4 regions of the Methylobacterium sp. J-043 genome follow, and region 1 is predicted to be linked to each of the others. Evidence: predicted binding sites of a transcription regulator. Region 1 holds the regulator's gene; each other region holds the start of a gene.
The links. Region 1 encodes LexA, which represses DNA repair genes until DNA is damaged. Its sites were predicted from a motif close to TGTTCNNNNTGTGTTCNG; they were not measured.

Region 1 (3,206 bases):
GGAACGTTGCGCACAAAGGCTTGGATCGATCGGCTCTCGTTCCGGAATGGCAGGCGGCAAGCCCTGTCGGCTACCGTGCCTCGGCCTTCCCAGTGCGGGGGGAGAGAGGCCCGGGCGGCACGAGGGTCAGCTCAAGCGCGGTTCCCCCGTCTCAGTCTTCCCAAGCACATGACAGCCTGACTTTCGGACGCCGAAAGACTCAAGCGTATCCATTCGTGCAACCCCACGGTTTTCCCGAAGAACAAGCTGGAGAGCTTATTCCGGGAACGGTTTTGCGAGGGTTGCCGTTGCGTCCCCGGCTTCGGCACCAAGTCGGTCGCTGAGAAGAAACAGGGACGGAACATGACGAAACTCTTTCGCAGCACGGCGACGGCGGCGATCCTGATGTTGGGCGCGGCAACCGCACTCGCTCAAGGCGGCGGCGGCGGCGGTGTTGGGGCCGGGGGGGCCGGGGGCGGTGGTGCTGGCGCAGGAGGTGCCGGGATGGGCGCAGGCGGTGCCGGTGGAGGCGCTGGCGGCGCTGGCGGCGCCGGTGGCGGTGCGGCCGGCGGAGCACGGGGCGGCGCGGGCGAGGCCGGCGGCGCAGGCGGTGCCCGTGGGGCCGCCGATGTCGGTGGGACCCGTGGCGGCGAGAGCGGCGGGGCACCCGGTGGCGCGTCGCGCGCCGGCGAGAGTGGAGAGCCGGGTAGCCGTGGCGGGCGCGAAGGTGGCCCGGCCCGTGCCGAACAGCCGAGCGAGCGCGGCAACCGCGAGTCCGGGCAGACCGACCGCGGCGGCGCAGGCGAGCGCGGCGGACGGGACGGACGAGACGGGCCGGGCGAGCGCGGCGGGCGTGACGGCCGAGATGGGGCCGGCGAGCGCGGCGGGCGGGATGCGGCGGGTGAACGCGGCGGTGCCGGCGAGCGAGGTGGTCGTGGGGCCGCCACCGAGGCGCGGGGCGCTTCGAAGAACCTGAGCTCGACGCAACGCGGCGAGTTCCGCCAGTCGATCACCCGTTCCAGCGTTCGCGCCGTCACGAATGTCAACTTCGCCGTCCGCGTCGGCACGGCAATCCCGCGCTCGGTCTCGCTGCACCCGCTACCCCCGGCGATTCTCTCGGTGGTGCCGGCCTATCGCGGCCTGCAATTCATTCTCGTCGGGGACGACATCGTCATCATCGATCCTGACACCTACGAGATCGTCGACGTGATCCCGGCCTGATCCGGCTGCACGGTACGACAGGAGAGGCGGCGGGGCGACAGCTCCGCCGCCTCTTTCGCTTCCCGAGGTATGCTTGCGGAACAGGAGAGGAACGTCTAGGCTGTTCGTGCTTTGTTTTCAACGATTCTGCGGCGCCCTCGGCCCGCGCTCGACAGCAGGTGCCGCATGCTGACCCGCAAGCAACTCGAACTGCTCCAGTTCATCCAGCAGAGGATGCAGGAGAGCGGTGTTCCGCCGTCATTCGACGAAATGAAGGACGCGCTCGACCTGAAATCCAAGTCCGGCATCCACCGCCTGATCATGGCGCTGGAAGAGCGCGGCTTCCTCCGCCGTCTGCCGAACCGGGCTCGGGCGATCGAGATCCTGCGCATGCCCGATATGCCGGCGGCCAAGCCCGCATCGTCCGAGCCGCGACGCTTCACGCCGAGCGTGGTCGAGGGCGGCCTTTCGGCCAAGCCTGCCGCGCCGAAGCCTGCCATGCTTCAGGCCCATGACGGCAAGGGCCAGTCGGTGATGGTGCCAGTGATGGGCCGGATCGCTGCCGGTGTGCCGATCTCGGCGATCGAGAGCCAGAGCCATTCGATTTCGATGTCCCCCGACTTCCTGGCGGGCGGCGAACACTACGCGTTGGAAGTGCGCGGCGATTCGATGATCGAGGCCGGCATCCTCGATGGCGATCTCGTGGTGATCCACAAGCAGGAGACCGCCAACAACGGCGAAATCATCGTCGCGCTGATCGACGACGAGGAGGCGACGCTCAAGCGCTTGCGCCGCCGCGGTTCGTCGATCGCGCTGGAAGCCGCCAACCCGGCCTACGAGACCCGCGTGCTCGGTCCCGACCGAGTGCGCATCCAGGGCAAGCTCGTGAGCCTCGTGCGCCGTTACTGAGGGTTCTCGGCGTGCGGCGGGTCTGACGGATCCGCCGCACTCGGATCGTTGAAAGGTTGGGAGTCCGACAGGGCTGCCGGCGTTGTCGTGCCGGAAGGACGGGGCTGCCAGGGCTGCAGCCGATCGGCCCCTCGCGCGGTGACGATGTCAGGCCCTGCTGTTCCAAGGCGGATCGCTGTGGCCCCCCGCGCCGCCAGAAATGCCCGGTCGGCGATCAGCGGCGCGGCACAGCCAGGCGGGGCACGCAAGCGGCTGATGAGGATGTCGGCCCGGGCGCAATCCTCGGCGAAGGCGCGCTTGTCGGTGACGAGGGCGACGGCACGGCCGTCCACCGCCGTGAGGGTGCAGCCGATCCGGTCGCAGCGCGGACCGGCGGCGCCGGTTGCGGCCTCCGGACGGCGCCCGTCACCGTCGGCCTTCAACCATTGTTCGAGTACGAAGCCGGGCGGGCGTCCGAGGACTACGAGGCGGCCGTCCTTGCCGCGGACCGCAGCGCCCGCCCCATCCCGATCGATATAGATGTCGTACCGGATCGGGCTCGCGGCGAGGGCGATTCCAAGCCCGGCCGGTATGAGGGCGAGGAGACGCAGCCGCGATACGGGGAGTGTTGCCAGCAGCAGGGCGACGGCGAGCAGCATCAGCGCACCCGTCCCGAAGGCCGGCAGCACGACGGTGGCCTGCCCAAACCCCGCGATCCAGGCGGAGATCTCGAGCATGCCGCGCACCGCAAGCCCCATCAGCCACCAGACCGGACGGTCGAGGGCGAAGGGATAGGCCAGCATGCCGAGTACCGCCGCGGGCATCACCGCGAGCGAGACGAGCGGCAGGGTCAGCGCGTTGCCGACGAGGCCGAAGGGCTGCACGGTCTGGAAGTGGTAGGTCGCGAACGGCGCGGTGGCGAGCTGCGCCACCAGCGTCGTGGCAAACGTTCCGACCACCGCCTTCGCCACCCATGAGGCGGCCCGCGCGATCCGGGACGAGCTGTCGGTTCGTAAGACCCGCCCGTCGATGAGCGGCGCGCAGGCGATGAGGCCGGCCACCGCGCCGAACGACATCTGAAAACTCGGGCCCAGCAGCGCCTCCGGTTCGCGGGCGAGCGCCAGGATCGCCGCGAGGGC
Region 2 (3,206 bases), on a different contig from region 1:
TAGGGCGGAGGCCTCCGCCCCCTTCCCCACCGCCTCGATCGTGACGAGATCACGCTCGGACGCGCCCGTCCGCGCCGATGCCAGCGCCTGCCGCTGCGCCTTCAGCCGCGCGTCGTCGGCATCCGGCGCGGCCAGCACCAGCACCCGCGATGTCCCGCGATAGCCCGACAGCGGATCAGCCCCCGCCGCTCCGGCGGCGCCGCACACCGCCAGCATCGCCGCCGTCACGGCTGCCGTCTTCCACGCCATCGCGAACCTCCGCTGTTGTGCCGCCAAGCATCGCAAGACCATGCATTGCCGGAACCAGCGCGCGACCCATCTGCCCGGTTCCACCCCGAACGAACCCCGGAGGGCTCCATGGCAGTCGTCAACCGTCGGATCGTGCTGGCTGCGCGCCCGCACGGCGAGCCGAAGCCCGAACATTTCCGCCTAGAAGAGGGGCGCACGCCGACACCGCAACCAGGCGAGGTGCTGCTGCGGACCCGCTGGCTCTCCCTCGACCCCTACATGCGCGGGCGGATGAGCGCGGCGAAATCCTATGCCAAGCCCGTCGAGATCGGCGAGACCATGGTCGGTCAGACGGTGAGCGAGGTGGTCGCCTCGGAGAATCCGGCCTTCGCCGAGGGCGATCTCGTACTGGCCAATGCCGGCTGGCAGGAATTCGCCGTCTCGGACGGCCAGAATCTGCAGCGCATCGACCCCGCCGACGGGCCGCCGAGCCAGTTCCTCGGCATCCTCGGCATGCCCGGCATGACCGCGTATACCGGGCTTCTGGAGATCGGCCGGCCACAGCCGAAGGAAACCGTGGTGGTGGCCGCCGCCGCGGGGCCGGTCGGTTCCCTCGTCGGCCAGATCGCCCGCATCAAGGGCGCGCGGGCCGTCGGCATCGCAGGGGGCGCGGAGAAATGCGCCTACCTGACCGAGACGCTCGGCTTCGACGCAGCGGTCGACCACCGCGCCGCCGATTTCCCCGATGCGCTCGCCCGCGCCTGCCCCGACGGGATCGACGTGTATTTCGAGAATGTCGGCGGGGCGGTGTTCGACGCGGTGCTGCCGCTCCTCAACGACTTCGCGCGGGTGCCGGTCTGCGGCCTCGTCGCGAGCTACAACTTGAGCGAACTCCCCGCCGGGCCCGACCGCTCGCCGGTGCTGATGCGTGCCATCCTCACCAAGCGGCTGACGCTGCGCGGCTTCATTGTCTGGGATTTTGCCGCGATGCACGACGATTTCGTGCGCGACGTCGGCGGCTGGCTGCGCGCCGGACGGGTCCAGGCGCGCGAGGACGTGGTCGAGGGCCTGGAGAACGCACCGGCCGCTTTCTCCGGAATGCTGCGGGGCGCCAATTTCGGCAAGCTCGTCGTGAAGGTCGCCTAATCGGGACCGCGCATCGACGAACGTGATGCGGCTTGTCGAGCAACGAGAACAGAGATAGAACATTCGCGGCGGCTACGACACGCGGTGGTTAGCGGGCACAACGGTCGCGAATGGCTTGCCCGGACGGGGCGGCACCCTCAAGAGTCGCGGCCATCGCGGGCGTGACGTACAATGCCCTGTGAGATCGGACCGGATGGAGAGATGAGATGGCGGGCAGCGTCAACAAGGTGATTCTGGTCGGCAATCTCGGGCGCGATCCCGAGACCCGGCGTCTGTCCTCGGGCGATCCCGTGGTGAACCTGCGCATCGCGACGTCGGAGTCCTGGAAGGACAAGGCGTCGGGCGAGCGCAAGGAAAAGACCGAGTGGCACTCGGTCGTGATCTACAACGACAACCTCGCCAAGGTCGCGGAGCAGTATCTGCGCAAGGGCTCGAAGGTCTACATCGAGGGCCAGCTCCAGACCCGCAAGTGGACCGACCAATCGGGCGCGGAGAAGTACACCACCGAGGTGGTGCTGCAGCGCTTCCGCGGCGAGATGACGATTCTCGACGGCCGGGGCGGTGGCGGCGGCGGCGACTTCGCGGGCGAGGACGAGGGCGGCGGCCAGATCAGCCGCGGCGGCGACCGGGGTGGTGATCGCGGCGGCGACCGCGGCGGGCGGGACGATTACGGCTCGAGCCGCTCCGGCGGCGGCGACCGCCGGCCCTCCTCGGGCGGCGGCGGCGGCGGCAAGCCGAACTACGACCTCGACGACGACATTCCGTTCTAGAGCATCGTCCCGAACGGTGGTTGCCGGCTTTCGGAAAAAACGATGCAAAAACAAAAGCCTAGAGCATGGTCCCGGATCCGACATCCAGGACCATGCTCTAGGATTTCAATCGAGAAACGGCCTTGGGAAGGGTCGGCGCGAACAGCGCCGGCCCTTTTTTCGTATCGGATGGTGAAGTGTCTGCCGGTGGCAGGATGTTTTGACGAATCGTGAATGCGGGCACGGATCGCCGTGACAGCCTGCACGAACGCGAAACGCGTTCACGTCGCACCGAGCCTGCCCGGAATGTCGGCATCACGGGCGAACGCGGGTCGGAACAGAGGCTTCATCGCAGCCACGTGCCGATGTTCAGCATCGGCGAAATGACAGTTGCAGCGGGCCACATGACGTCCCGCAGCGGCCGCTCCCGGTGGCGGTGTCGAAATCTTGCGCCATAATCATTTCGCGCCGCAACGGCGAAAGGAGCAGCCAGGGATCCATGCTGAACACTGCGTCGAACGCGCCCGTCGCGGAGGAGCGTCCCCTGGAAAAGGCGCTCGGCCACCAAGTCCGCCTGCTGCGACGGGAGCGCGACCTGTCGGTGGCCGACCTCGGCAGCGCGGCCGGCATCTCTCCGGGCATGATCTCCAAGATCGAGAACGGGGCGATCTCGCCCTCGCTCGCTTCGATCAACGCGATCGCCTCGGCCCTCAACGTGCCGATCACCGCCCTCTTCGCCGCCTTCGAGGAGACCCGTGACTGCAGCTACGTGAAGCGCGGCCAGGGCGTGCCGATCGAACGGCGCGGCACCAAGGTCGGGCATCTTTACGAGCTCCTCGGCGCCGGCATCCGCGGCGACGTGGTGGTGGAGCCCTATCTCATCACCCTGCAGGACGAGGCCGAGGCCTATACGAGTTTCCGCCATGTCGGGACGGAATTCATCTACATGCTGACCGGCGAGGTGATCTATCACCACTCGGGCCAGGACTATCACTTGGCGCCCGGCGATGCGCTGATGTTCGATTCGAACGGCCTGCACGGCCCGGCCAAGCTCATCGAGACGCCGATGACCTATCTCTCCGT
Region 3 (3,206 bases), on a different contig from region 1:
CCTCCCCCGAGCCTCCTCAAAACAAAGCGAGCTGATCCCCTGCCCTCTCCGGCCGGCGAAACAGCTCCGTCGTTTGGCGCACCGGTTCTTCCGCATAGCCGAGGCGGCGCTTGGCCAGGGCGAAGCGGCGGCGGATCAGGTCGGCATAGGGGCCCTGCCCGATCATGCGGGTGCCGAAGGCGGCGTCGTAGGCCTTGCCGCCGCGGGCCCCGCTCAGCAGGGAGAAGACGTGCGCCTTGCGCCCCGGATAATGCTCCGAGAACCAATCGCCGACCAGTTCGTCGAGTTCGTGCGGCAGGCGCAGCAGCACGTAGTTGGCCTCCCGCGCGCCCGCCGTCCGGGCCGCTTCGAGGATCGCCTCGATCTCGTGATCGTTGAGCGAGGGGATGACGGGTGCGGCGATCGCCATCACCGGCACACCCGCCTCACTCAGGCTCCGGATCGCCTCCAGGCGCTTGCGCGGATGCGGCGCGCGCGGCTCCATGCGGCGGGCGAGATCCGGATCGAGGGTGGTCACGGAGATCGCCACCTTCACGAGATCCTGCGCCGCCATCTCGGCGAGGAGATCGCGGTCGCGCAGGATCAGGTTCGACTTCGTGACGATGCCGACGGGATGGCGGAACCGGGCCAGCACCTCCAGCACGGCGCGGGTGATGCCGTGCGTGCGCTCGATCGGCTGGTAGGGGTCGGTCGCGGTGCCGAGCGCGATGGTCCGCGGCCGGTAGCCCGGCGCCGACAGCTCGCGCTCCAGCAGGGCGGCCGCATCGGGTTTCGAAAACAGCCGCGTCTCGAAATCGAGACCCGGCGAGAGCCCGACATAGCCGTGGTTCGGCCGGGCGAAGCAGTAGACGCAGCCGTGCTCGCAGCCGCGATACGGATTGATCGACCGGTCGAACGAGATGTCCGGCGAGGCGTTGCGGGTGATGATGTGGCGGGCGCGTTCCGGCGTCACCTCCGTACGCCGGACACGTTCCGCCTCCCCCGGCCAGCCATCGTCGAAGGTCTCGTGCCGGGTCGCCTCGAAGCGCCCCTCCGGGTTGGCGGTCGCCCCGCGACCGCGCCGTGCCTCCGGCGCGACCGGGGAACCGCCGTGTGAGAAGCCGGTCGGCTTTCCCCGAAGCGGCGTCTGTCCGTCACCCACCCCGAACCCCACCGTCATGCCATGCTCGCGTTCTTCATAAGAACATAGCGCGAACATGAAAAGCGGGGATGCACAAGTTTCATGCAGGTGAGGGCTTTGTCCGTCCTCCGGGGCCGTCGAAGGCGAGGGCAGCGCAACGAGTGCTTTGCGAAGGCGGAAAATCGGGTATTCGCCCCCCATGATCTCCGGCCTCATCCACGTGGCGCGATCCGCCGACCCTGCCGCGATCGAGTGCCTCGCCGACACGCTGAGCGCACTCGTCGCGGGCGTGGCGGCCGGGCTCGTGGGCGACGCGGTGATCGTGACGGCGGAGGCCTGCCCCGCGCTTGAGACGGTGGCCGAAGGCAGCGGCGCGACCTTGGTTGTGCGCCCGCCCGGCGCCAACCCGTGGAGCGCGGGCGCGCGGGCGGCGCGGCGCGAGTGGCTGCTGTGCCTGGAGCCGGGCGACATCCCGGCGGAGGGCTGGATCCGCAGCCTCGACCGCTTCGTCGGCACGGCGCGGCCGGACATGGCGCTCGGCCGGATGCGACGGGCATACGGTGCTCTACCGGCTCGGATCGCCGCACGAGGAGAGAGCGTGGTCGGCGCGCGCGGACCGCGGGCGGGCGATGTGGTGCGGCGGGAGCGGGTGCTGGCGGGCCTGCCGTTCTCGCCCCGCCTCAAGGTGCGGATGCTGACCGCCCGGCTCGACCGCGCCTGAGCCCGCGACCGGCCACGCCTCGGCGAGCACGTCAGCTCACCCGGAACCAGGTCGGGGCCGAGCGCAGCAATACCACCAGCGCGGTCGCCACCAGGGCGGCCCCCAGGGTGATCTCGGCCGAATGCGCGTAGCCGGACCGTTCCAGGACGGTGGCGGCCGAGGCGATGGTGAGGCCGATACCGGCCGGAGCGAGGCAGCTGGGCAAGGCGTTCATGCGCCGACCCTAGACGCGATCGCTTGCGCGAGCGTTACGCCGGGCCGCCCTGATTCTTCAGCACTCCGTGAGGATGGGTCGATGCTACAAGGAAGCGGGTGCCGGAACGCGAAAAAGCCGCTCCGATGCCGGAACGGCCTTGCCGCATCGCTTCCCAGGGAAGCGGACGCTTGGTGTCTCGCCCCCGGCTGCACCGACACGCCCCGAAGGCGGTCAGGGTCCGGGATTTGGGCGAGACCGGCTTACTTGATCTCTCTTACTTGATCTTGGCTTCCTTGAACTCGACGTGCTTGCGCGCGACCGGGTCATACTTCTTCATGACCATCTTCTCGGTCTGCGTGCGGGAGTTCTTCTTCGTGACGTAGAAGTAGCCCGTGTCGGCGGTCGAGACGAGGCGGATCTTGACGGTAACGGCCTTGGCCATGGCGTGGCGCTCCTAAAGCGGGTCGAGGGGCGATTCGCTGGTGGCGGCGCCAGCGCGGGCGAAACGCAAAAGGCCGGGAAGCCCCGGCCGAATTCCGGCGCGGTCAATGCCCGATGGGGGGCGTTTCGTCAAGCCGGACTGTGCCCGCGCAGGCGGGCGCCAGCGATTGGGGCCGGCCGAAACCCAGGGTGATCGCTCTGAAGCGATGGCCTTGTCACCGCGGCGGGTAGGTGTGCCCCTCGGCCGGGAAGCGGCCCGCCTGCACCTCGTCGGCATAGGCGCGCACCGCCTCCTCGATATGAGCGCGCAGCGAGCCGTAGCTCTTGACGAAGCGCGGCACCCGGTCGCTCAGGCCGAGCATGTCCTCGAGCACGAGGATCTGCCCGTCGCAGGCCGCGGTAGCGCCGATGCCGATGGTCGCCGCGCGGATCGTCGGGTCGGTGGCGATGGCCCGCGCCACCGGCTCGACGATGCCTTCGAACACGATGGCGAAGGCGCCCGCATCGCTGATCGCGCGGGCATCGGCCCGCAGGCGGTCCTCGTCGCCGGCCCCGTGCCCCTGCACCTTGAAGCCGCCCATGGTGTTCACCGATTGGGGGGTGAGGCCGATATGCCCCATCACCGGCACGCCGCGCTCGGTCAGGAAGGCGACCGTCTCGGCAAAGCGCGCGCCGCCCTCCAGCTTGATCGCCCCGGCGCCCGTTTCCTTGAGGACGCGGGCGGCGTT
Region 4 (3,206 bases), on a different contig from region 1:
GATCAAATCCGGCTCTGCCGTACATGCTTCGCTTGATCGGTTTTAGGCGATTGACCTGCCCTTCGACAGGACCGTTGCTCCAGGGTTCGACGATGGCCGCGCGTACATCTGCCTCTTCCTGGCGGAGCCCGGTGACGAAGCTGCCGAGATCGGTTGCGATCAAGGTCTACAGCCACAGTGCCAGTTCTGATGGATCGCCTTAGCGCAGCAGGTCGGCGAAGGCACGTACATCCTCGGCGGCCTGCCTCAGTTTCGCCGGGGCAATGCAGAGCGCTTCAGTGAATTCGCCATCCTTCCTCGATAATGCGGCTGGATCACTGGTGAGCCACCGAGTGATGCGGCGCTTGGAGGGGGGCGGGCGGACGATAGTCGCGCCATTGCCCTCTGCCTCCGTCGCGCGACCCAGCGCCAGACGATGTCGTAGCTGCCGGTAAAGCCCCGCGCGCAGTTCGCGGTGATGCCCGTCGTGCCAATCCGCCGGGTGCTCATCCGTGATCCCGAAGCGCGCTTCTTACCGCACGCGCTTTGTGCACCGACCCGACGCGCGGGCCGATACAGATCGTGTCGTGGTTCGTGCGCCGCTGGAGCGTCGAGGTCACCTTCCAAGAAGCTCGCCGCCATCTCGGCGTCGAGACGCAACGACAGTGGTCCGACACGGCAATTGCCCGCACCGCACCCTGCCTGCTCGGCCTGTTCTCCGTGATGCTGCTGGCCGCACGGCTCCCAACCCGCCAACGGCAATGCATTGCCGCCGCAGCATGGTACCGCAAGCCGCGTCCGACTTTCGCCGATGCCCTGGCCGCGGTGCGTTACGCGATCTGGCGCGTGCGGGGTTTGGCGACATCACCGCGCCAATACGTTCGAACAAAACCGCGTTTCCGCGTGCCCGCGCCCTGGGTCTATGCCCCCTGCCACGCCGCATGATTGGCCAAAGTCGAGCTGAGAGTACGGTTCGACAAGGATGCTTCAATCGCTGACAATCCGGTCCCGTCCGACTTCAAGCCGGTCGGCACCATTCTTTGCAAGTCCGCGACCGTGGGTCCGGATAGCTGCGTAGACGATTTCACGGGCATGCCCAAAACCCTACTGGCGCTCGTCTCCAACAGTGGCGGTGGCTGTTAATCTTGGGTTGTCGCGATCCAGCTTAAGCGGTTTCTTCCACGATGAGCCATCAACATCCTGTATCGGGCATTGCGAAGCGCCTCCTATCCCAATGCCCAATGTCGCTTTTGGGCAAAGCTGCAGCGAGACCCGGATGCCGCCACGGCTACGCGCGCTTCACATTCACGCGTGTTCACGATATGTTCTGAGCAGTATCTGAGTTGTTGCTGACCTCGCTGGCTTGCCGACCTTGGCAGTAAGATGCAATCTAACGGCGAGGAGAAGACGCTGATGGGCTTTTTCACGGACGAAGAATTACTGCAGCTTAAGATCAAGAAGATGATCCTGCATGTTGTCGGCGATGGAGATTTCGAGGCGCAGCCTGAGCTTCCAGCAGTTCAGCAGGGAGACTTTTTTCTTGCCCGAATCGGTGAAATCAATGCATCTGGTTTATTTAGATTTGAAGCCGGCTCGGCCACCAAAACCACTCTTGAGGCTATGGCAACAGGGAAGCAATCGTTCGAGAAGGGCGGACAAGCCTTAGCAAAAGCTTTCTCCGAATCGCACGTGGGAGCCAGCAAAGATGGAGCCTTTTTCGTATTCGAGTTGAAGCCTCTCAACGCGGGGGTGAAATTGTACGCGATGTTCAAGATCGACTACAAATCCGCTATCGAGCGCACGAGACAAGACGGAGCAATCCAGCTTCGGAAAATTGTCGAAGCTTTCATTGAAGATCGGAAAGTCGTTCAAAAATCTTGCCTCATAAAGGTAGCGCATGGCGTCGCCCTTTCAGATGTTTCAGCGAAGGATCGGATCGGACAAGCCCCTAATCTAACTGACTATTTTCAGAAATTCTTGGGCGTTCACCGAGAACGGTCGGACGAGGAATTAAATAAGTCTGCCTTGAACAGCGTGCGCAATGCGCTGAACGACGTTCAGTTGCATCTGCCGCAGAAGGATGTCGGCAAGGCTTTCGCGCTCGCCAAGGATGCCCTGCGGCATCGGCAAAGGATCGACACGAACGCAATTCACGAAGCTGTGCTTGCAGCTGCTGGGCCGGATCCTGCCGACGAGGCGAAGGCGGCGATTGATGCCGCGGTCGAAAAGCAGATCCGGAAACAGCGCCTGACGGGGTTGGCTTTCAAGCCCAACGCCCAAGCGCTACGTCGATCGCCGCGGCGTCGCGTGAAGACGGTGGAGGGCGTTGTCATCGAGTACCCTGCCGAACTTGAAGAAGTCTCTGTCCGTCGCGTCACCCACAAGGACGGACGGGCAACACTGACGATCGATACGAAGCACATTGAGCATGACGTCCTTGTCCCCGACAAAACTGTCCCATGAGGTGGATGCTCTGGTCGCGCAGAACCTCGCCGTCTTGGTCGAGACACCAGAGCATGTCATCCTTTCAGGGTTATCCGCTGAGAACGCGCGGCATGTGGGTCAACTGACCCGCGATCTCGTATGGGCGGCGATGTTTGAGGATGGAGCGGAGGCTGAGTGTGAGATAGCGGATCTCGGGGAGGATCTCGCGCCATACCGAGTTCGGATCGACAAGCCGCCTGCGCCATCGGAAACCGTGCGTTTGCTGACGTGCGCGGGATTTGCGCAATGGCTTGGGTTATCTAACGTCGCAGGACGGATCGAGGTTTGTCCGGCATCAGCGAACTTCACCACGTACGGATTTACCGTGTCGGCCTGGGGCGCTCAGGCCTTGCCGCCCGACAGGCCCGAGATCAAATCCCCACGCAAGCTCGTGCGCGAAGCTGGATCAGCCCGCATCGTGCCGGATGACATTCGTCCCTGGTTACTGGATGAGAAATCTGAGCCGCTCTGGCGTGATCGCGTGTTTCAAACTTGGGCGATTCAGGCGAGCGTTGCGCTTTCGCGTGCCTTATCCAGCGAGATCATGGACGAAGGCGAGACGCTGGTCTTTTCGGGACCACCGAAGCTCCAGACCAAACCCGGCGTCTTCGATTGGGATCGCGATTCGGACCGGGATGGATTCGGAGCGCTGCAAGCGGCGGCCCGATGGGTTTTTGAAAATGACCGAGAAGTCGAAACGCGCCATCGGCTCATGGCAATGGAAGTCGCTCGCTCCGCCTCCA

Region 2: ssb (single-stranded DNA-binding protein) is a predicted target of LexA. The motif match lies at 1,419-1,436, and genes of this name have one in related genera.
Region 3: MKK50_RS19110 (PA0069 family radical SAM protein) is a predicted target of LexA. The motif match lies at 1,180-1,197, and genes of this name have one in related genera.
Region 4: MKK50_RS13635 (nucleoid-associated protein) is a predicted target of LexA. The motif match lies at 1,292-1,309, and genes of this name have one in related genera.

What each region holds. Positions count from the first base shown of each region.
Region 1 is NZ_JAKSYB010000058.1:409,582-412,787, forward strand. Features, by position in the region: gene MKK50_RS17220 (DUF1236 domain-containing protein) at 343-1,200, shown strand; gene lexA (transcriptional repressor LexA) at 1,366-2,088, shown strand; gene MKK50_RS17230 (ComEC/Rec2 family competence protein) at 2,082-3,206, opposite strand, start outside.
Region 2 is NZ_JAKSYB010000042.1:154,106-157,311, reverse strand. Features, by position in the region: gene MKK50_RS09800 (DUF4174 domain-containing protein) at 1-249, opposite strand, end outside; gene curA (NADPH-dependent curcumin/dihydrocurcumin reductase) at 358-1,374, shown strand; gene ssb (single-stranded DNA-binding protein) at 1,581-2,144, shown strand; gene MKK50_RS09785 (helix-turn-helix domain-containing protein) at 2,623-3,206, shown strand, end outside.
Region 3 is NZ_JAKSYB010000063.1:238,012-241,217, forward strand. Features, by position in the region: gene MKK50_RS19110 (PA0069 family radical SAM protein) at 17-1,159, opposite strand; gene MKK50_RS19115 (hypothetical protein) at 1,320-1,841, shown strand; gene MKK50_RS19120 (hypothetical protein) at 1,873-2,055, opposite strand; gene rpmG (50S ribosomal protein L33) at 2,312-2,479, opposite strand; gene panB (3-methyl-2-oxobutanoate hydroxymethyltransferase) at 2,694-3,206, opposite strand, start outside.
Region 4 is NZ_JAKSYB010000049.1:96,505-99,710, reverse strand. Features, by position in the region: partial or broken gene MKK50_RS13645 (transposase) at 1-142, opposite strand, end outside; gene MKK50_RS13640 (hypothetical protein) at 562-924, shown strand; gene MKK50_RS13635 (nucleoid-associated protein) at 1,393-2,442, shown strand; gene MKK50_RS13630 (hypothetical protein) at 2,408-3,206, shown strand, end outside.